DNA from 3 places in the Streptomyces sp. cmx-18-6 genome. Region 2 is predicted to be linked to each of the others. Evidence: riboswitches for the same ligand, from Rfam matches in the RefSeq annotation. Region 2 holds a riboswitch; each other region holds the start of a gene.
The links. A riboswitch is a leader RNA that binds a small molecule or an ion and turns the genes downstream of it on or off. The one in region 2 is predicted to bind cobalamin.

Region 1 (6,945 bases), on a different contig from region 2:
CGATCCCGGAGAAGTCCTGCTCCGCCCCGGCCCCTTCCGCGAACCGTGCGTACAACTCCGCCGCTTTCAAGCCCAGTTCGGCGTCGATCCCGCCCGCACGCAGGGCGTTGGCGGCCAATCCGAGGTCCTTGGCCATCAGGGGGGCGGCGAAGCCGGGGCGGTAGTCGCGGTTGGCCGGGCTGGTGGGAACCGGGCCGGGGACCGGGCAGTTGACGGTGAGCGCCCAGCACTGGCCGGAGGCCGCCGACGCCACGTCGTACAGGGCCTGGTCGGACAGTCCGAGGCTCTGGGCGAGGACGAACGCCTCGCTGACGGCGATCATCGAGACGCCGAGGATCATGTTGTTGCAGATCTTCGCCGCCTGCCCGGCCCCCGCCCCGCCGCAGTGCACCGCCTTCTTGCCCATCACGGACAGCAGCGGCTCCGCCTCCGCGAACGCCGCCTCATCGCCCCCGGCCATGAACGTGAGCGTGCCCGCCTCGGCCCCCACCACCCCGCCGGAGACCGGGGCGTCCAGCGAGCGGTGACCGGCCGCCGCCACCGCCGCGTGGGCGGCCCGCGAGTCGGCCACGTCGATGGTCGAGCAGTCGACGAACAGGGTGCCGGGCCGGGCGGCGGCGAGCAGCCCCTCCGGCCCGTACAGGGAGAGGACATGGCGTCCGGCGGGCAGCATCGTGATCACCACGTCGGCCGTCGAGGCGGCGTCGGCGGCGGACTTCGCCCGCTCCACGCCGCTCTCCACGGCGGCGGCCAGACAGGTTTCCACCAGGTCGTGGCCGAGCACCCGGTGACCGGCGCGGACGAGGTTGGCGGCCATCGGGCCGCCCATGTGGCCGAGGCCGATGAATGCGACGGTCGTGGTCACCAGGGCACCTCCTGCGGTGAGTCGTCTGCGGCGAGGGACAGTTCCTCGTCGCCGGTCGGAGCGAAGAACCGGGCCACGTCCTTCTCCGTGACCTCCACGAGCGTGCCGGGCGACCAACGGGGCGTCCGGTCCTTGTCGATCACCTGGGCCCGGATGCCCTCCACCAGGTCGGGGGAGGACAGGGCCGCGTACGAGACGCGGTACTCCTGCTCCAGCACCCTTTCCAGCGGGCCGAGTCCACGCGCCCGGCGCAGGGCGGCGAGGGTGACCTTGAGCGCGGTGGGCGAACGGCCGAGGATCGTGGCGGCCGCCTCACCGGCCGCCGGGGCGTCGGAGGCGAGCAGCCGCTCCACGATCTCCTCGACCGAGTAGGCGGCGTAACAGTGGTCGATCCAGGCCCGGTTCGTCTCCAGGACGCCGGCAGGCGCGTCCCGGACATGGCGGGGCAGGACCTCAGCGACCGCCTCGGTCCGCAGTCCGGCGAGGAACGCGGGCAGGTGTTCTGCCGGTACGAAGTGGTCGGCCAGCCCGCACAGCAGGGCGTCCCGTGCCCCCACCACCGCACCGGTCAGGGCGAGATGGGTGCCGAGCTCCCCGGGGGCCAGGGCCAGCAGATAGGTGCCGCCGACGTCCGGCACGAAGCCGATCCCGGTCTCCGGCATGGCCACCTTGGACCGCTCCGTGACGATCCGGACGCTTCCGTGCGCCGAGACGCCGACCCCGCCGCCCATCACGATGCCGTCCATGACCGCCACGTACGGTTTCGGATAGCGGGCGATCCGGGCGTTGAGCCGGTACTCATCGCGCCAGAACGCGGCCGACGCCGTGCCGCCCGCGCGGGCGTCCTCGTAGATCGACCGGATGTCGCCGCCCGCGCACAGGCCGCGCTCCCCGGCCCCGGTGATGACGACGGCGGCCACCTCGGGGTCGTGCTCCCACCGGTCCAGGGCCGCCGCGATCGCCTCGACCATCGTGTGGGTGAGGGCGTTGAGCGCCCCCGGCCGGTTCAGGGTCACCACCCCCGTACGACCTTCGGTGCGCACCCGTACGAGCTCCTCGGTCATCGCAGGGCTCCCGTCAGGCTCCGGGCCACAATGACGCGCATGATCTCGTTGGTCCCTTCCAGGATCTGGTGGACCCGCAGGTCCCGCACGATCTTCTCGATGCCGTACTCGGCCAGATAGCCGTAGCCGCCGTGCAGTTGGAGCGCCCGGTCGGCCACCGAGTAGCCGGTGTCGGTGGCGAAGCGCTTGGCCATCGCGCACAACTCCGGCGCCCCGCTCACCTCTCGGTCCAGGGCCTCGGCCGCCTGCCGCACCAGGGCGCGGGCGGCGGCCAGTTCGGTGGCCATGTCGGCCAGCCGGAACTGCAACGCCTGCGCGTCCAGCAGCCGCCCGCCGAACGCCTCCCGGTCCGCCAGATGCGCCAGGCTGCGGTCCAGCGCGCTCTGCGCCCCGCCCAGCGAGCAGGCCGCGATCCCGAGCCGGCCGCCGTTCAGGCCGTTCATCGCGATCCGGAACCCCTCGCCCTCCGCGCCGAGCAGCCGGTCGGCCGGGACGCGCACACCGTCCAGCAGGACCTGCCGGGTGGGCTGCGCGTTCCACCCCATCTTCTTCTCGTTGGCCCCGAACGACAGCCCCGCGTCGTCCCGTTCGACCAGGAACGCGGAGATCCCGCCCGGCCCGTCCGCACCCGTGCGGGCCAGCACGATGTACAGGTGCGAGGCCCCGGCCCCGGAGATGAACTGCTTCGTCCCCGTCAGCACGTAGTGGTCGCCGTCGCGCACCGCGCGGGTGCGCAGGGCCCCCGCGTCGGAGCCCGCGCCCGGCTCGGTCAGGCAGTAACTGCCCAGCTGCTCCATGGTGCAGAGCCCCGGCAGATAGTGGCCGCGCTGGGCCTCGGTGCCGTAGTGGTCGATCATCCAGGCGACCATGTTGTGGATGGAGAGGTAGCCGGCCACGGACGGGCAGCCGGTGGCCAGGGCCTCGAAGACGAGGACCCCGTCCGAGCGGGACAGTTCGGAGCCGCCGACGTCCTCCCGTACGTACACGCCTCCGAGGCCGAGCCCCGCCGCTTTGCGGAACACGTCGACGGGGAAGTGCTTGTCCTGGTCCCAGGCCACCGCGTGCGGGGCCAGGTGTTCCTGGGCGAAGTCGAGCGTCGTCTCGACGACCGCGAGCTGGTCGTCGTTGAGCAGGGTGGTCACAGCGTTCACCCCATGGTCGGAATCGTGAAGCTCGCGCCGTCCCGGATCCCGGAGGCGGGCCAGCGCGAGGTGACGGTCTTGGTGCGGGTGTAGAAGCGGATGGCGTCCGGACCGTGCTGGTTCAGGTCCCCGAAGCCGGACCGCTTCCAGCCGCCGAAGGTGTGGTACGCCACCGGCACCGGGATCGGCACGTTCACCCCGACCATGCCGGTCTCCACCCGGCGGGTGAAGTCGCGGGCGGTGTCGCCGTCCCGGGTGAAGAGGGCGACGCCGTTGCCGTAGGGATGCTCCGAGGGCAGCCGGAGCGCCTCCTCGTAGTCGGCCGCGCGGACCACGGACACCACCGGGCCGAAGATCTCCTCCTGGTAGATCCGCATGTCCGGGGTGACCCGGTCGAAGAGCGAGGCCCCGGCGAAGAAGCCCTCCTCGTGCCCCTCCAGGGCGAAGTCCCGCCCGTCGACGACCAGTTCGGCCCCCTCCTCGACGCCCAGGTCGACATAGCCCCGGACCCGGTCCACCGCGTCGCGCCCCACCATCGGCCCGAAGTCGGCGTCCGGGTCGTCCGAACGGCCGATCCGCAGCTCGCCGATCCGCTCGGTGAGCTTGGCCACCAGCGCGTCGGCGGTGGCCTCGCCCACCGGCACGGCCACCGAGATCGCCATGCACCGCTCGCCCGCGGAGCCGTAACCGGCCCCGATCAGCGCGTCCACCGCCTGGTCCAGATCGGCGTCCGGCATCACGATCATGTGGTTCTTCGCCCCGCCGAAGCACTGCGCCCGCTTCCCGTGGGCGGCGGCGGTGGCGTAGATGTGCGCGGCGATCGGCGTCGAGCCGACGAAGCCGAGCGCCTTGACCCTCGGGTCCTCCAGCAGGACGTCGACGGTCTCCTTGCCGCCGTTGACGACATTGAGGACCCCGGGCGGCAGCCCCGCCTCCAGGAACAGTTCCGCGAGCCGCAGCGGCACCGAGGGATCCCGCTCGGAGGGTTTCAGGATGAAGGCGTTCCCGCAGGCCAGAGCGGGCGCGGCCTTCCACAGCGGGATCATCGCGGGGAAGTTGAACGGGGTGATGCCCGCCACGACCCCGAGCGGCCGGCGCAGCGAGTGGACATCGATCCCGGACCCCGCGTTGTCGCTGAACTCGCCCTTCAGCAGATGCGGCACACCGGCGGCGAACTCCACCACGTCCAGCCCGCGCGCGATGTCGCCGTGCGCGTCGGAGACGGTCTTGCCGTGCTCGGAGGAGAGCAGCCGGGCCAGGGAGTCCTTCTCCTTCTCGACCAGTTGGAGGAAGCGCAGCAGGACCCGGGCGCGGCGCTGCGGGTTCCACTCGCCCCACTCGACCTGCGCCTCGGCGGCGTCGGCGATGGCCGCCTCGGTCTCGGACCGGCCGGCCAGCGGCACCCGGGCCTGGACCCGGCCGGTGTTGGGGTCGTACACGTCGCCGTACGCGCCCGAGGCGCCGGGCGTGTGCTTGCCGCCGATGAAATGGGTGAGTTCGCGGACCATGAAAGCCTGCTCTCGTCGGTGAGATCGTCAGGAGAGATCCGGGGATGGCGCACGGCTCCACCGGCGCACGGCGCACCGGTCGGATGCGCGCGGGTGCCGGAAGGGCTCGCCGTAGGGGGACGCGAAGGGCGGAGGCCGTCAGGGGGCGGGGAGAACCGCTCGCCGGGACGGGCCTGCGGGGCCGTGGGTGCGGACCGGTGCCATGCGTGTCTGCTCCATCCTCGTGGAAACACGGAACATCCCGCGGCCGGTATCCTGACTCCCGGATCAGTGCCCGCCCTCATGCCTTCCCGACGACCGCTTCGCCGTCAGTGGCGTGTCCTGCGAGGACGAACTCCCCGGTCACAGTGGCGGGACCGCGCCGGAATCGCACCGGCTTCCCTGACACCACGGGCCTTCGAGGCGCCCGGCTGCCCGCCGGTCACCCCTCTGCTCACGAACATATAGTTGGACGTCCTAGTAAGTCCACCCCGCCTCGCCCCCCGGCGTGATCGCCCGCCCCGCCCCCGGTGTGATCGCCGGGTCCGCGACCGGCCCGATCGGTCGCCTCGCCCCTGGCCCGATCGCCCGCCCCGCTGCTGGCATGATCGGCCGATATGAGCGACGACGCACCCCGCCACATCCTCGTCATCGGCATGGGAGCCGGCGACCCCGACCATCTGACCCTCGCCGCGGTGAAGGCGATGCGCAGGGCCCAGGTCTTCTTCGTGCTCGGCAAGGGCCGGGAGAAGGACTCCCTGACCCGGCTGCGGCGGGACATCCTGGCCGAGCACCTGACCGGCCCCTACCGGGTCGTCGAGGCCGACGACCCCTGGCGGGACCGCACCCAGGACGACCGCGGGCGCTACACATCGGCGGTGCACGACTGGCGTCACCGCCGCGCCGACATCTGCGAACGCCTGATCATCGAGGAGCTCGCACCGGGGGAGTGCGGGGCCTTCCTGGTGTGGGGCGACCCGTCCCTGTACGACAGCACCCTCGCGATCCTGGAGGACATCCGGGCCCGTGGCACGGTGGAGTTCGGCCACGAGGTGATCCCCGGCATCAGCAGCGTCTCCGCCCTCGCCGCCCGCCACCGCACCACCCTGAACCAGGTCGGCCGCCCCGTCCACATCACCCCGGGCAGGCGGCTCGCCGAGGGCTTCCCGCACGACGACGGCGACATCGTGGTGATGCTCGACGGCCACGAGAGCTTCACCCATCTGACGGGCCGGGGCCTGTGGATCTACTGGGGGGCCTACATCGGCACCCCGGACGAGCTCCTGGTGTCCGGACCGCTCGACGAGGTCGCCGGGCGGATCAGCCGGGTGCGCGCCGAGGCCCGCGAACGGCACGGGTGGATCATGGACACGTATCTGCTGCGCACGTGCCCGGAGGGTGCTGGAGCCCCGGACGGCGCGGACAGCGCGGACGGTGCGGACAGCGCGGACGGTGCGGCCGGCTGATCGGGATCCGGCCGTCGAGGCGCGGGCGGCGGCGGCCGCCGCACCTCGTCGTCGAACCGCCCGGGGGTCAGCTCCGGGACTCGTGCGCCCGGATCACGCCGAGCCCGTGCCCGAGGCTCGGGCACTCGGCGGTCAGGTCGTTGCCCCGCACCAGATAGTCGTGCACACGTCCATCGGCGGGCCGCTCGACGGCCCGGTACAGCGTGCCGTTCACGGTGATCGTCCAGTCGTCGCCGTCCTGGGCCCACCCGACTGTCTTCTTCATATAGCGCTTCCCTCGCTCGTCGCCGCCGCGGGTCGGCGGCCGTGTATTGGCAAGAAGAACGGCCTGTGACGCTCTGTGGTTCCGCACTCGCCTACGCCATTCGGTTACATCTCTGTCACTGCCTCCGCACAGTCGAGGCGAGCGACCTGACCGGACATCAGGAAGTGCGTGGCGGCCGGTCGAACGGATGGGGAATGCCTGTGTTCGCACGAGCCCTGACGTCCCGCCCGTGAGTAGACACTGCCTACTCTCACTGTAGACAGTGTCTACAGGAGGGTGCTAAAAGGTTCTCATGGAAAACGAAATCCCCCTGCGGGAACGGCTGGTGGACATCGCCACGGACATGCTGGCGACCGAGGGGATCGCCGCGCTCGGGCTGCGGGAGATCGCTCGTCGGGCCGGGGTCTCGCACGGCGCCCCGCGCCGCCACTTCCCGACCCACCGCTCGCTGCTCTCCGCCGTGGCGGGGCGAGGCTTCGACCAGTTGGGGGACCGGCTCGGGGGCGTCGTCCAGGCGGACGGAGACCCGCGTACGCAGCTGTGCCGCATCGCCCACGCCTACGTAGGGTTCGCGGTCGAGCGGCGGGCGATGTTCGAGCTGATGTTCCGTCATGACCTGCTGGACGGCGGCGACGAGACCGATGGGCGGCCCCGTC
Region 2 (6,945 bases):
GGGCGACGACCCGTGAGCCGACCGTGCCACCATGTGAGCCGCGACAGACGGAGGAGCCGGTGACGGCAGCAACGCAAGCGTCGGAAAGGCGGGCCATGGGCGCCGACGGGGGCAGTTCGGGGAGCGAGACCGGCAACGGTACGCGCACCGCGCGCGTACCGAAGTACTACCGGCTCAAGCGGCATCTCCTCGACATGACCGACACCCTGCCGCCCGGCACCCCGGTGCCGCCCGAGCGCACGCTGGCGGCCGAGTTCGACACCTCGCGCACCACCGTGCGCCAGGCCCTCCAGGAGCTGGTCGTCGAGGGCCGGCTGGAGCGGATCCAGGGCAAGGGGACGTTCGTCGCCAAGCCGAAGGTCTCCCAGGCCCTCCAGCTGACCTCGTACACCGAGGACATGCGCGCCCAGGGCCTGGAGCCGACGTCCCAGCTGCTCGACATCGGCTATGTGACGGCGGACGACACGCTCGCCGGGCTGCTGGACATCTCCACGGGCGGCCGTGTGCTGCGGATCGAGCGGCTGCGGCTCGCCAGCGGGGAGCCGATGGCGATCGAGACCACCCATCTTTCGGCCAAACGCTTCCCGGCGCTGCGCCGTTCGCTGGTGAAGTACACCTCTCTCTACACCGCGCTCGCCGAGGTGTACGACGTCCGTCTCGCCGAGGCCGAGGAGACCATCGAGACCTCGCTCGCCACCCCTCGTGAGGCGGGGCTGCTGGGTACGGACGTAGGTCTGCCGATGCTGATGCTCTCCCGTCATTCGGTCGACGGCCAGGGCGAACCCGTGGAGTGGGTGCGTTCGGTGTACCGGGGCGACCGGTACAAGTTCGTGGCCCGCCTCAAGCGGCCGACAGGCTGAGGAAACCGCCGCCCCACCGAGGGAACGCGGCGCACGGACAGGCGGTGGCCCGGGGATCTCCTCCCCGGGCCACCGCCTGTTTTCGGTCATCCCAGGTGGGGCCGGTCCGGGTGAACCGATCCGTCCTCCCGTCCGTGTCCCTACTGCGGAACTTCGGTGGAGACATCGGGGATGCGCGACCGGTATGCGGACAGGGGTTCCGGACGGCGGTCGCAGCACCTAGATTTCGCGCACGTTACGACAGTGATCACGCGAGGGGACGGATCGATATGCCGGAATCGCCCACACCAGCACCACCGGTTCCACAGACGTCAGGACGGCGGCCGCTGACCCCGAAGTCCATCGTCGTCTGGAGCCTCGTCGCCCTCGTCGGCGCCATCGGCTGGGCCACCCTCGCGCTCTCGCGCGGTGAGGAGGTCTCCGCCGCCTGGATGCTGGCGGCGGCCCTCGGCTCGTACGCCATCGCGTACCGCTTCTACTCCCGGTTCATCGCGAACCGGGTGCTGAAGGCCGACAAGAACCGCGCGACCCCCGCCGAACTGCTGGACAACGGCGTCGACTTCCACCCCACCGACCGCCGGGTCCTGTTCGGCCACCACTTCGCCGCCATCGCCGGGGCGGGCCCGCTGGTCGGTCCCGTGCTCGCCGCGCAGATGGGCTATCTGCCCGGCACGATCTGGCTCGTCGTCGGCGTCATCTTCGCCGGCGCCGTCCAGGACATGGTGACGCTCTTCTTCTCCACCCGCCGCAACGGCCGTTCGCTCGGCCAGATCGCGCGGGACGAGATCGGCCCGGTCGGCGGCGTCGCCGCCCTGGTCGCGGTGTTCGTCATCATGATCATCCTGCTCGCGGTCCTCGCGCTGGTCATCGTGAACGCGCTCGCCCACTCGCCCTGGGGCGTCTTCTCCATCGGCATGACGATCCCGATCGCCCTCTTCATGGGCGTCTACCTGCGCATCCTGCGGCCCGGAAAGGTCAGCGAGGTGTCGGTCATAGGCGTGGCGCTGCTGCTGCTCGCGATCGTCGCGGGCGGCTGGGTGGCCGAGTCGTCGTGGGCGGACTTCTTCACCCTGGAACCGGGCACGCTGGTCATCTGGATGATCGTGTACGGGTTCCTCGCCTCGGTGCTCCCCGTGTGGCTGCTGCTGGCCCCGCGCGACTACCTCTCCACCTTCATGAAGGTCGGCACGATCGGGCTGCTGGCCCTCGGCGTGGTCGTCGCGATGCCGACGCTGAAGATGCCCGCGGTCACCGACTTCGCCACCAGCGGCGCGGGCCCGGTCTTCGCCGGTTCGATGTTCCCGTTCGTCTTCATCACCATCGCCTGCGGCGCGCTCTCCGGCTTCCACTCCCTGGTCTCCTCGGGCACCACCCCGAAGATGGTCCAGAAGGAGACGCAGATCCGGATGATCGGCTACGGCGCGATGCTGACCGAGTCGTTCGTGGCGATCATGGCGATGATCGCCGCCTGCATCATCGACCCCGGCCTCTACTTCGCCATCAACGCGCCGGTCGGCGTGATCGGCGACAGCGTCCAGTCCGCGTCCGAGGCGGTGGCCAACTTCGGCTTCACCATCACCCCGGACGCCCTGGCCCAGGCCGCCAAGGACGTCGAGGAGCAGAGTCTGCTCTCCCGGACCGGCGGCGCGCCGACGTTCGCGCTCGGGATGGCGGAGATCTTCTCGGCGGTCATCGGTGGCACGGCCATGAAGGCGTTCTGGTACCACTTCGCCATCATGTTCGAGGCACTGTTCATCCTCACCACCGTGGACGCCGGCACCCGGGTCGGGCGCTTCATGCTCCAGGACATGCTGGGCAACGTCTACAAGCCGTTCCGCCAGGTCAGCTGGAAGCCGGGCGTCTGGTTCGCCAGCGCCGTGGTCGTCGGCGGCTGGGGCTACTTCCTCTGGGTCGGCGTGCACGACCCGCTGGGCGGCATCAACCAGCTCTTCCCGCTCTTCGGCATCGCCAACCAGCTGCTGGCCGCCGTCGCACTCGCCGTCTGCACCACGCTGCTCGTCAAGTCCGGCCGGCTGAAGTGGGCGTGGGTCACCGCGGTCCCGCTCGCCTGGGACGTGGCGGTCACCCTCACCGCGAGCTGGCAGAAGATCTTCTCGCCGGACGTGAAGGTGGGCTTCTTCGCCCAGCGCGACAAGTACCAGGCGGGCATCGACGCGGGCGAGGTGCTGGCGCCCGCCAAGAACATGGACGACATGCGGACCGTCGTCACCAACTCCACCGTCGACGGCGTGCTGTGCGCCCTCTTCGCCGTCCTCATCATCGTGGTGCTCGTGGACGCCGGCCGGGTCTGCTTCAACGCGATCCGCGACCCGGAGAGCGTCAAGCTCCACGAGACGCCGTACGTCGAGTCCAAGCTCGTCGCCCCCGCCTCCATCTTCGCCACCAAGGAGGAGAAGGCCGAGCTGATCGCGGCGGGCGTCGGCCCCGAGGGCGGCATCCGCAAGGAGTCGGCGGGGACCGGGAGCCGGACATGACCGTCGCGGACGTACGGAGGGTGGCGGGGCGGATCCGCTGGTACGTCCGTGAGCTGACCGGCGAGTCGGTGTACGACCGGTACGTGGCGCACGCCAGGTCCCACGATCCGGACACGCCGGTGATGACCCGCCGCGCCTTCGAGCGGAGCCGTATGGACGCCCGCGAGGCGGACCCCCGCGAGGGCTTCCGCTGCTGCTGACCACCACCGGCCGATCGGGGCCGTCGCACCCCTTCCAAGGGCGCGGCGGCCCCTTTTCGCGGCCTCGGAAGGGGGCGTACGTACGCCGCCGATACGGAAAAAGGCGGGCGAAGAAACCAGACCGTCACACCAACTTCTGTTCACGCCGACACAACATGTGGGGGCTTCCTCATCGGGCGGCCCCCACATGTATGCTCGACCTCGCTGTCGCCGCAGGGGAATCCGGTGTGAATCCGGAACTGTCCCGCAACGGTGTGATCAGTGTGCTTTTGCACACCCGTAGTCCGACGACCTGTCGACAGCGCGTCCGGCTCGACCGAACCGGACGCCAGACGTCCGGGCCTCGCGGATGGGCCGGTGGACGCCGTGTGCAGTGCTGCCTTCATGGCACCGTGCTGCCCGGCTCCCCCTTCCCGCCGCCGGCCCCCAGCCGAGCGAGGGAAAGCCCAGTGACCATCGCGCCCGCCGATCCGGTTTCAGCCACCGAATCCGCTGCCTCCACCACGTCCGGAGCAGGCACGAACGACGGACCCGGGACCGCCCTGCTGCGGACCCTGACCGACCTCACCGTCGATCTGCCCGACACCGACCCCGGACGGGTCGCCGCCTCCGCGCTGCGCGGGCGCAACGCCCGGTCCGACGAGGCCGAGCTCCGCTCGCTGGCCACCGAGGCCGCCGCGGGCCTGATCTCCGAGGACCCGGCGTACTCCAAACTCGCCGCCCGGCTGCTGACCCGTACGATCGCCGACGAGGCCGCGAGCCAGGGCGCGACGTCCTTCTCCGCCTCCGTCGCGGTGGGCCACCGCGAGGGCCTGATCGCCGACCGCACCGCGGCCTTCGTGGAGCTGCACGCCAAGGCGCTGGACGAGCTCGTGGAGCGGACGCTCGCCGAGGGCGCGGACGACCGTTTCGGCTACTTCGGCCTCCGTACGCTGCACAGCCGCTACCTGCTGCGCCACCCGATCACCCGCCAGGTCATCGAGACCCCGCAGCACTTCATGCTGCGTGTGGCCGCGGGCCTCGCCGAGGACGAGTCGGTGCGGGCGCTGGACGAGGTCGCCGCGCTCTACGGGCTGATGAGCAAGCTCGACTACCTCCCCTCCTCCCCCACGCTCTTCAACTCCGGCACCCGGCACCCGCAGATGTCCTCCTGCTATCTGCTGGACTCGCCGAAGGACGAGCTGGACTCGATCTACGACCGCTACCACCAGGTGGCGCGCCTCTCGAAGCACGCGGGCGGCATCGGCCTCTCCTACTCCCGCATCCGCGCCCGTGGTTCGCTGATCCGGGGCACCAACGGGCACTCCAACGGCATCGTGCCGTTCCTCAAGACGCTGGACGCCTCCGTGGCGGCGGTGAACCAGGGCGGCCGGCGCAAGGGCGCGGCCGCGGTCTACCTGGAGACCTGGCACGCGGACATCGAGGAGTTCCTCGAGCTCCGCGACAACACCGGTGAGGACCAGCGCCGTACGCACAACCTGAACCTGGCGCACTGGATCCCGGACGAGTTCATGCGCCGCGTCGACGCGGACACCGTCTGGTCGCTGTTCTCCCCCGCCGAGGTCCCCGAGCTGGTCGACCTGTGGGGCGACGAGTTCGACGCCGCCTACCGGGCGGCCGAGGCCAAGGGCCTGGCCCGCAAGACGATTCCGGCGCGTGAGCTGTACGGCCGGATGATGCGGACCCTCGCGCAGACCGGCCAGGGCTGGATGACGTTCAAGGACGCCTCCAACCGGACCGCGAACCAGACCGCCGAGCCGGGCCGGGTCGTGCACTCCTCGAACCTGTGCACCGAGATCCTCGAAGTCACCGACGACGGCGAGACGGCCGTCTGCAACCTGGGCTCGGTCAACCTGGGCGCGTTCGTGGCGAACGGCTCGATCGACTGGGAGCGCCTGGACTCCACGGTCCGCACCGCGGTCACCTTCCTCGACCGGGTCGTCGACATCAACTTCTACCCGACCGAGCAGGCCGGGCGCTCCAACTCCCGCTGGCGTCCGGTCGGCCTGGGCGCCATGGGCCTCCAGGACGTCTTCTTCCAGCTGCGGCTGCCGTTCGACTCGCCGCAGGCCCGCGCGCTCTCGACGAAGATCTCCGAGCGCATCATGCTGGCCGCGTACGAGGCGTCCTGCGACCTCGCCGAGCGGTCCGGCCCGCTGCCCGCCTGGTCCGAGACGCGTGCCGCGCGCGGTGTGCTGCACCCCGACCACTACGACACCGAGCTGAACTGGCCGGAGCGCTGGGACGCGCTGCGCGCCCGGGTCGCGAAGACCGGCATGCGCAACTCGCTGCTGCTGGCCATCGCGCCGACCGCCACGATCGCCTCGATCGCCGGTGTGTACGAGTGCATCGAGCCGCAGGTCTCCAACCTGTTCAAGCGCGAGACGCTCAGCGGTGAGTTCCTCCAGGTCAACGCCTACCTGGTGGACGAGCTGAAGAAGCTCGGCGTGTGGGACGCCCGCACCCGTGAGGCGCTGCGCGAGGCCAGCGGCTCCGTGCAGGGCTTCGCCTGGATCCCCGAGGACGTGCGGGCGCTGTACCGCACCGCGTGGGAGATCCCGCAGCGCGGTCTGATCGACATGGCGGCGGCCCGTACGCCGTTCCTCGACCAGAGCCAGTCGCTCAACCTGTTCCTGGAGACGCCGACGATCGGCAAGCTCTCCTCGATGTACGCGTACGCCTGGAAGCAGGGGCTGAAGACGACGTACTACCTGCGTTCGCGCCCGGCGACCCGGATCGCCCGTGCCGCGTCCGGGCAGGTGGCGGCCGCCGCCCCCATTCCCGTACAGCAGGCTTCGGCTCCCGACGCGGACGCCATCGCCTGCTCCCTCGAAAACCCTGAGTCCTGCGAGGCATGCCAGTAATGAGCACCAACGACAACAAGAACTTGCTCGACCCGGGCTTCGAGCTGACCCTGCGTCCCATGCGCTACCCGGACTTCTACGAGCGCTACCGGGACGCGATCAAGAACACCTGGACCGTGGAGGAGGTCGACCTCCACTCGGACGTCGCCGACCTCGCGAAGCTGTCGCCGGGCGAGCAGCACATGATCGGCCGGCTGGTGGCGTTCTTCGCGACCGGTGACTCGATCGTCTCCAACAACCTCGTGCTGACGCTGTACAAGCACATCAACTCCCCCGAGGCGCGGCTCTACCTGTCGCGGCAGCTGTTCGAGGAGGCCGTGCACGTCCAGTTCTATCTGACGCTGCTGGACACCTATCTGCCCGACCCGGACGACCGGGCGGCGGCGTTCGACGCGGTCGAGGAGATCCCCTCGATCCGTGAGAAGGCCCAGTTCTGCTTCAAGTGGATGGACTCGGTCGAGAAGATCGACCAGCTGGAGACGAAGGCCGACCGCCGCCGCTTCCTGCTGAACCTGATCTGCTTCGC
Region 3 (6,945 bases), on a different contig from region 2:
GCCGATTCCGGCGGACCCGGCGACATCAAGCCCCTCCGGCGATTGAGGAGCGGGGTCCGGGGCGGCGCCCCGGCTCTCCGCCGCACCCGCGCTCGACCCCGGCGCCCCCGGCGGCACAAACGGCAACCCCGAAGGCGCACCCCCCTCGATCAACCGCCACAACGCATCCGTATCCGCATGCTCCTCCACCAGATCCCCCAGCCGATCCAACTGCTCCTCCCGCAGCACCCCGAACCTGGTGTCCGGCGCGGCCACGAACCGCCGCCCGGCAGCCCGCGCCACCTCCCCCAGGAACCGCCGCCGGAACCCATCGCTCTCCAGCGACCCGTGCCAGTGCGTCCCCCACACCGCCCCCACCCGGCACCCGTCCAGGAACGGTTCACCGCCCCGCACATCGGCCACCCCGTGGTGGATCTCGTACCCCTCCACCGGCTCCCCGAGCGCCGAACCCACCGGCCGCGCCAGCGTCTTGGCCCGGTCGAACCGCACCCGCACGGGCAGCAGCCCCAGCCCGTCCACGACCCCCGCCCGCGACTCCACCTCGTCCTCGATGCGCTCCCCGAGCACCTGGAACCCGCCGCAGATCCCGAGCACCGGCCGGCCCTCCGCCGCCCGCCGCACCAGGGCGTCCGCGAGCCCCCGCTCGCGCAGCCAGGCCAGCGCCTTCACCGTGCCGCGCGTGCCGGGCACGATGACCAGGTCCGCGTCGGCCAGCTCGTCGGCCCGGTCCACGAACCGCACGACGACGCCCGGTTCGGCGGCCAGCGCGTCCACGTCCGTGAAGTTGGACATCAACGGCACCGCGCAGACCGCGATCCGCAACACGTCCTCGCCGTGCGGGGGAGCCACGACCGACTCCCGGACCGCGCCCCGCAGGGACACCCGCAGGCCGTCCTCCTCGTCGATGCCGAGCCCGTGGGCGTACGGCAGCACCCCGTACGTCCGCCGCCCGGTCAGCCCGTACAGCATGTCCAGCCCCGGCTCCAGCAGCGAGACGTCACCCCGGAACTTGTTCACCAGGTACCCCGCGACCAGCGACTGGTCCTCCGCGCTCAGCAGCGCCGTGGTCCCGAAGAACGAGGCGAAGACCCCGCCCCGGTCGATGTCCCCGACCACCAGCACGGGAAACCGCGCGGCCCGTGCGATCCCCATGTTCACGATGTCCGTCCGCCGCAGGTTGATCTCCGCGGGCGAGCCCGCCCCCTCGCAGATCACCGCGTCATAGGCCGACCGGAGCTGCTCCAGGCAGTCCACGACCGTGCCGAGCAGCGCCTCCTGCCGGCCGCCGTGGTAGCCCCGGGCGCTCATCTCGCCCACCGGCCTGCCCATCAGGACGACCTGGCTGGAGCGGTCGCTGCCGGGCTTCAGCAGCACCGGGTTCATCAGCGCGGTCGGCTCCACCCGGGCGGCCTGCGCCTGCATGGCCTGGGCGCGCCCGATCTCCGCGCCCTCGCGGGTCACGAAGGAGTTGAGGGACATGTTCTGCGCCTTGAACGGCGCGACCTTCACACCCCGGCGCACCAGCCAGCGGCAGATGCCCGCCGTGACGACGCTCTTGCCCGCGTCCGAGGTGGTCCCCGCGACCAGCAGCCCGCCGCTCATGCCCGTCCCCGCTTCCGTCCCGCGCCTGTTCGCCCCGCGCCCGTCCGGCGCGCGATCACGTGTCCCGCGAGCAGCCGACCCGCCACGCACACCCCGAGGGCCAGCGCACCCACCCGGCGCGACAGCCGCACCGCGCGCTCGATGTCAAGACTCCGGACGTCCCGGCCCGACTCCCCGTTCAGCACCGGCCGGTGCTCGACGCGCCCCGCGTACGCCAGCGTCCCGCCGAGCCGTACGCCGAGCGCCCCCGCGAACGCGGCCTCGACCGGTCCCGCGTTGGGGCTCGGGTGACGGCCCGCGTCCGCCTTCCAGGCGCGTACGGCCTCCGAGGGCCGCCCGCCGCCCACCACGGCCAGCGCGGCCGTCAGCCGGGCCCCGGGCCACCCCGCGAGGTCGTCCAGCCGCGCGGAGGCCCAGCCGTAGCGCCGGTACCGGGGCGACTTGTGGCCCACCATCGCGTCGAGCGTGTTCACGGCCCGGAACCCGACGAGCCCCGGCACCCCGCCGATCGCACCCCACACGAGCGCGCCGACGACGGCGTCGGAGGTGTTCTCGGCGACCGACTCCACGACGGCGCGGGCGATCTGCGGCCCGTCCAGGGAATGCGGATCGCGCCCGCACAGATGCGGCAGCCGCTCCCGGGCCACCTCCAGGTCACCGGCGGCCAGCGCGCCCCCGATGGCGCGGGCCTCCCTGCCCAGCGACGTACCGCCGACGACCGACCAGGCGGTGACGGCCGTCAGCGCGACGGCGAGCGCGGGCCGGTCCCGTACGGCACGGGCGGCCAGCGCGGCGGCCCCCGCAGCGCCTCCGGCGCACACGAGGGCGTGCAGCGCGCCCCGGCCCCGGTCGTCACGCCACAGCACGGACTCCACGCGCCCGGCGGCCCGGCCGAAACCGGCCACCGGGTGCCCCCGGCGCGGGTCGCCGAGCAGGGCGTCGGCGATCAGCCCGGCCGTGGCGCCGTACGCGAAGACGCGGTCGGCACGCACGCGTCAGCCCGCCGCGGGTCGGGGCGTTCCGGCGTGAGGGGACACGGGATGCGGCGCTCGGCGGCCAGGCATGGCGATAAGTCCTTAACTCAGGGTCCGCGCCCTGGTTCGACGTGAGCGGCGACGAGAGTCTCCTGGCTTCCGGATCCGCAGTTCCCCCGGCCTTCCAGCCCGCGTGGCGAGGGCCGTGACATCCGGTGTGGGGGAGTGCTCCCCGGTGACAGTGGCGGGACCGCGCCGGATTCGCACCGGCTTCCTCTGCTGTCGCCGTGATTGGCTCCGGCAGTCCACCACGCTGCGAGAACGGCCGTCAACTTGCTGTTGACCTGCGGAGGGCCGGTGTGCGCAGACGCACATCGGGCCGGACACACGGTGGTGTGTCCGGCCCGAAGGAGTGCGGTGGCGCGGGTCAGGCGACGATCAGATAGATCCCGTACGCGACCGCCGCCACGCACAGCGCGAAGGAGGCGTACGCGCCGGTGCGCGCGAGCGCCGCCGAACCGCCGGAGGCGCTGCTGCCGGACGTGGCCGACAACTTGGAGAGGGCGACGATGCCCACGGTGAAGAGGCCGACCAGCGCGACGGTGACCACGAGACTGACACCGAAGACGGAGGCGAGAGCTGCCCAGTCGATTTTCATACGGATCTGTCCTTACACCGTGGCCGAGGGCCGCGCCGTGTCGTCGGGCGCCGGCGCCGGAGCCGGGATGGTGGTCATGAGGTCGGTGGGGTGGGTGCCGATGGGCGGCGGCTGGACCGCGGCGATCGCCGTGGTGACGATTTCCTGGGGCTCGCCGTCGGCCGTGTCGTTGACGTTGGTGTGGTCGACCGGCTGGCGGCGCGAGGCCAGCCAGATGGCGAAGGAGCCGCCGACCAGCAGGATCGCGGTGACGGCGATGCCCCACGGGCCCTGCTTGGTGAGGAACTCGGCGCCCGCGCCGACCAGCCCCGCGGCCGGGAGCGTCAGGCCCCAGGCGACGAACATCCGGGTGGCGGTGGACCAGCGGACCACGCCGCCCTTGCGGCCGAGGCCCGCGCCCATCACGGCCCCGGAGCAGGACTGCGTGGTGGAGAGCGAGAAGCCGAGGTGCGAGGAGGCCAGGATGACCGTCGCCGCGCTGGTCTGGGCGGCGAAGCCCTGCGGCGGCTGGAGGTCCGTGAGGCCCTTGCCCATGGTGCGGATGATGCGCCAGCCACCGAGGTAGGTGCCGAGCGCGATGGCGACGCCGGCGGAGACGATGACCCACATCGGCGGGTTGGAGCCGGGGGCGAGGACGCCGCCGGTGACCAGGGCCAGGGTGATGATGCCCATCGTCTTCTGGGCGTCGTTGGTGCCGTGGGCGAGCGAGACGAGACCGGCCGAGGCGATCTGTCCGGCCCGGTAGCCCTTGGCCGTCGACTTGAGCTGGTTCGGGTCGGTGACGTTCCGGTTGATGCGGTACGTCAGCTTCGTGGCCAGCATCGCGGCGAGACCGGCGACCAGCGGGGCGGCGATCGCGGGCAGCAGCACCTTGGTGACGACGGTGCCGCCGTTGATCGAGGACCAGCCGGCCGACATGACGGCCGCGCCGATCAGGCCGCCGAACAGTGCGTGGGAGGAGCTGGAGGGCAGGCCGACCAGCCAGGTCAGCAGATTCCACAGGATGGCGCCGACGAGCGCCGCGAAGATGACCTCGGTTCTGAGGCCGTTCTCGTTGACGATCCCGCCGGAGATCGTCTTGGCGACCTCCACTGACAGGAACGCGCCGATGAGGTTGAGAACGGCGGACATGGCCACCGCTGTCTTGGGCTTCAGTGCGCCGGTCGAGATGGTGGTGGCCATCGCGTTGGCGGTGTCGTGGAAACCGTTCGTGAAATCGAACACGAGAGCTGTCACGACAACAATCGCGAGCAGCAGCGTGATGTGTTCCATTTACCCAGGCAATCGTTCGACGTCAGTGGCTCGTGGACCGTAGGCAACCTGGGTGAACGGAAGATGAACTGAACGGGGCGCTGTGGTGACCCCAACCGGAGTGCGGTGCGTCCGCTTGTGCGTGGAGGGGCGGCGGGGTGCTGGTGGGGCGCTGTCTGGTCTGCCCTTTACGGCCCGTTGGCGAAGTTTTTGACCCGCGCTCGGCCCCGGAGGAGATCCCCGTCACTCCGGGGCATGACGTCCCGGTTTCGGCCGTGCGGCCCCAGGGCGTGTCCGGCGGACCAGGACCCGGTCCTGGTCCGCCGGACACGCCCTAGGCTCGCCCCATGAGCGAGCAGCAACCGGAACCGGTCGTCCGGGCCTGGCGGGAGGTGGTCGGCACCGCCCGCCGCAGCGCCGCGGACGGGCTGGTCGTCGGCACCTCCGGCAATGTGTCGGCCCGGGTCGGAGACCTTGTCCTGGTGACCCCCAGCGGGGTGCCCTACGACCGGCTCGGACCGGACGACGCGGTCGGGGTGGACCTGGCCGGTCGGCAGGTCGTCGGGAAGCTCGCGCCGACCAGCGAACTCCCCCTCCACCTGGCGGTCTACCGGGAGACCGGGGCCGCCGCCGTGGTCCACACCCACGCGGTCCACGCCACCGCCGTCTCCACCCTCGTCCCCGAGGTGCCGCTCGTGCACTACGCGGCCGCCATCCTCGGCGGCCCCGTCCGCACCGCCGCCTACGCCCGCTACGGCACCCCCGAGCTCGCCGACGCCATGCTCGCCGCCCTCCGGGGCCGCACCGGCTGCCTGCTGGCCAACCACGGCACCGTCACCTACGGCGACACCCTCGACCAGGCATACGAACGCACCGCCCAGTTGGAGTGGCTCTGCCGCCTCTGGCTCACCGCGAGCTCGCTGCCGGGCCGCACCCCGGCCCTGCTCACCGAAGCCCAGCTGGCCGAGGTGACCGAGGCGCTCAAGGGGTACGGACAACCGGGCTGAGGGGCCCGCGGCCCGGGCCCGGCCCGCACCACGACCCGTCCGCACCACGGCAGCCCCGTCCGCACCACGACAACCCCTGCCCGGCCCGCGACACGCCCGGGCCCGGCCCGTGACTCGACCCCCGACCGGCGTCGCCCCACGCGCCGCCCGCCGCACCGGACGGCCGCCGCCCGCCGCACCGGACGGCCCTGCCCACTGGCATCGCGCCGCCCCGCCCACGACACTGAAGCCGTGCGCCCGGCAACTGCGACGGCAACGGCCGTCACCACGATCATCGGCGCCGGCGCGGCAGCGGTCGCGGCCGGCCGGTACGCCAGCGACGCCGCCCTCAAGGCGACACCAGGCCGTCCCCTCCCCGCCGACCGCAGAGTCACCGTGCACGCCACGGCGGCCGGGCAGGTCACCCTGACCCGCTCCTTCACGGCGCTCCGGCCCGGTACGTACGGGCTCGCGGGCCACGGCGTCCACGCGGTGGTCGGCCCCGTCGTCGAGGGGGCCGAGGCGAGTGCCGACACCGTCGTCCGCAGGCTGGAGCGGGTCGTCGAGGGCGTCCTGGAACCGGGCGACAAGGTCCGCCTCACCCCCGAACTGCACCGGGGCGACCCCGGCAGCGCCCTCGGCCTGGAATACCGCGAGGTCGAGATCCCCGGCGAGCTCGGCGGACTGCCCGCCTGGTGGGTCCCCGGCGACCGCGACACCTGGGTCATCACCGCACACGGCCTCGGCGCCACCCGCGCGCACCCCATGAACCTGATGGGCTTCCTGAACGGACAGCACCTCCCCGTGCTGGACATCGCCTACCGGGGAGACGCCGGAGCCCCCCGCCCCGCCGACGGCCTCGGCCACCTCGGCGCGTCCGAGTGGCGCGACCTGGACGCCGCCATGCGCTTCGCCGTGCGCTACGGGGCCCGCGACGTCATCCTGTACGGCTGGTCCACCGGGGCCTCCATGGCCCTGCACGCCGCCGTGAACTCCCCCCTCCGCGACCGCGTCAGCGGCCTCGTCCTCGACTCCCCGGTCCTGGACTGGCAGACCACGCTGCGCGCCCTGGCCGCCGCCCGGGGCGTCCCCGCCGCCCTGCTGCCGCTGGCCGTGCGCGCCGCCCAGGGCAGGACCGGGATGAGCGCCGCCCCGCTCCTGGACGCCTCCCTGGCCGCCGCGCTGCCCGCCCCGACCCTGGTCGTCCACGGCCCGGACGACACCATCGCCCCCTGGCAGCCCTCCCGGGAGCTGGCCGCCCGCCGCCCGGACCTGGTCACCCTCCACGCCGTACCGCAGGCTCCGCATGCGTCGATGTGGAACGCCGACCCGGGCCGCTACGAAGAGACCCTCAGGCGCTTCCTCACGCCCCTGATGTGAGGTGATGCGGGGATCGGTCCCTTTGGCCACCGCCCGGCGCGGACCCTCCGGCCACCGGTGAATCGGCTTCCGTTTGGGCTTTCGGGCCGTCAGA

Region 1: another riboswitch for cobalamin. It lies ahead of ACLJPL_RS15430 (CoA-acylating methylmalonate-semialdehyde dehydrogenase); the one in region 2 lies ahead of ACLJPL_RS25360 (ribonucleoside-diphosphate reductase subunit alpha).
Region 3: another riboswitch for cobalamin. It lies ahead of ACLJPL_RS31455 (cobalamin biosynthesis protein); the one in region 2 lies ahead of ACLJPL_RS25360 (ribonucleoside-diphosphate reductase subunit alpha).

The regions. Positions count from the first base shown of each region.
Region 1 is NZ_JAEBEP010000005.1:520,573-527,517, forward strand. Features, by position in the region: gene mmsB (3-hydroxyisobutyrate dehydrogenase) at 1-865, opposite strand, end outside; gene ACLJPL_RS15420 (enoyl-CoA hydratase/isomerase family protein) at 862-1,929, opposite strand; gene ACLJPL_RS15425 (acyl-CoA dehydrogenase family protein) at 1,926-3,080, opposite strand; gene ACLJPL_RS15430 (CoA-acylating methylmalonate-semialdehyde dehydrogenase) at 3,077-4,579, opposite strand; cobalamin riboswitch at 4,807-4,986, opposite strand; gene cobF (precorrin-6A synthase (deacetylating)) at 5,176-6,024, shown strand; gene ACLJPL_RS15440 (hypothetical protein) at 6,092-6,289, opposite strand; gene ACLJPL_RS15445 (TetR/AcrR family transcriptional regulator) at 6,582-6,945, shown strand, end outside.
Region 2 is NZ_JAEBEP010000011.1:258,711-265,655, reverse strand. Features, by position in the region: gene ACLJPL_RS25375 (GntR family transcriptional regulator) at 96-860, shown strand; gene ACLJPL_RS25370 (carbon starvation CstA family protein) at 1,130-3,355, shown strand; gene ACLJPL_RS25365 (YbdD/YjiX family protein) at 3,352-3,555, shown strand; cobalamin riboswitch at 3,735-3,870, shown strand; gene ACLJPL_RS25360 (ribonucleoside-diphosphate reductase subunit alpha) at 4,005-6,419, shown strand; gene ACLJPL_RS25355 (ribonucleotide-diphosphate reductase subunit beta) at 6,419-6,945, shown strand, end outside.
Region 3 is NZ_JAEBEP010000019.1:59,099-66,043, forward strand. Features, by position in the region: gene ACLJPL_RS31450 (cobyric acid synthase) at 1-1,602, opposite strand, end outside; gene ACLJPL_RS31455 (cobalamin biosynthesis protein) at 1,599-2,594, opposite strand; cobalamin riboswitch at 2,722-2,854, opposite strand; gene ACLJPL_RS31460 (hypothetical protein) at 3,004-3,234, opposite strand; gene ACLJPL_RS31465 (anion permease) at 3,247-4,506, opposite strand; gene ACLJPL_RS31470 (class II aldolase/adducin family protein) at 4,833-5,492, shown strand; gene ACLJPL_RS31475 (alpha/beta hydrolase) at 5,724-6,851, shown strand.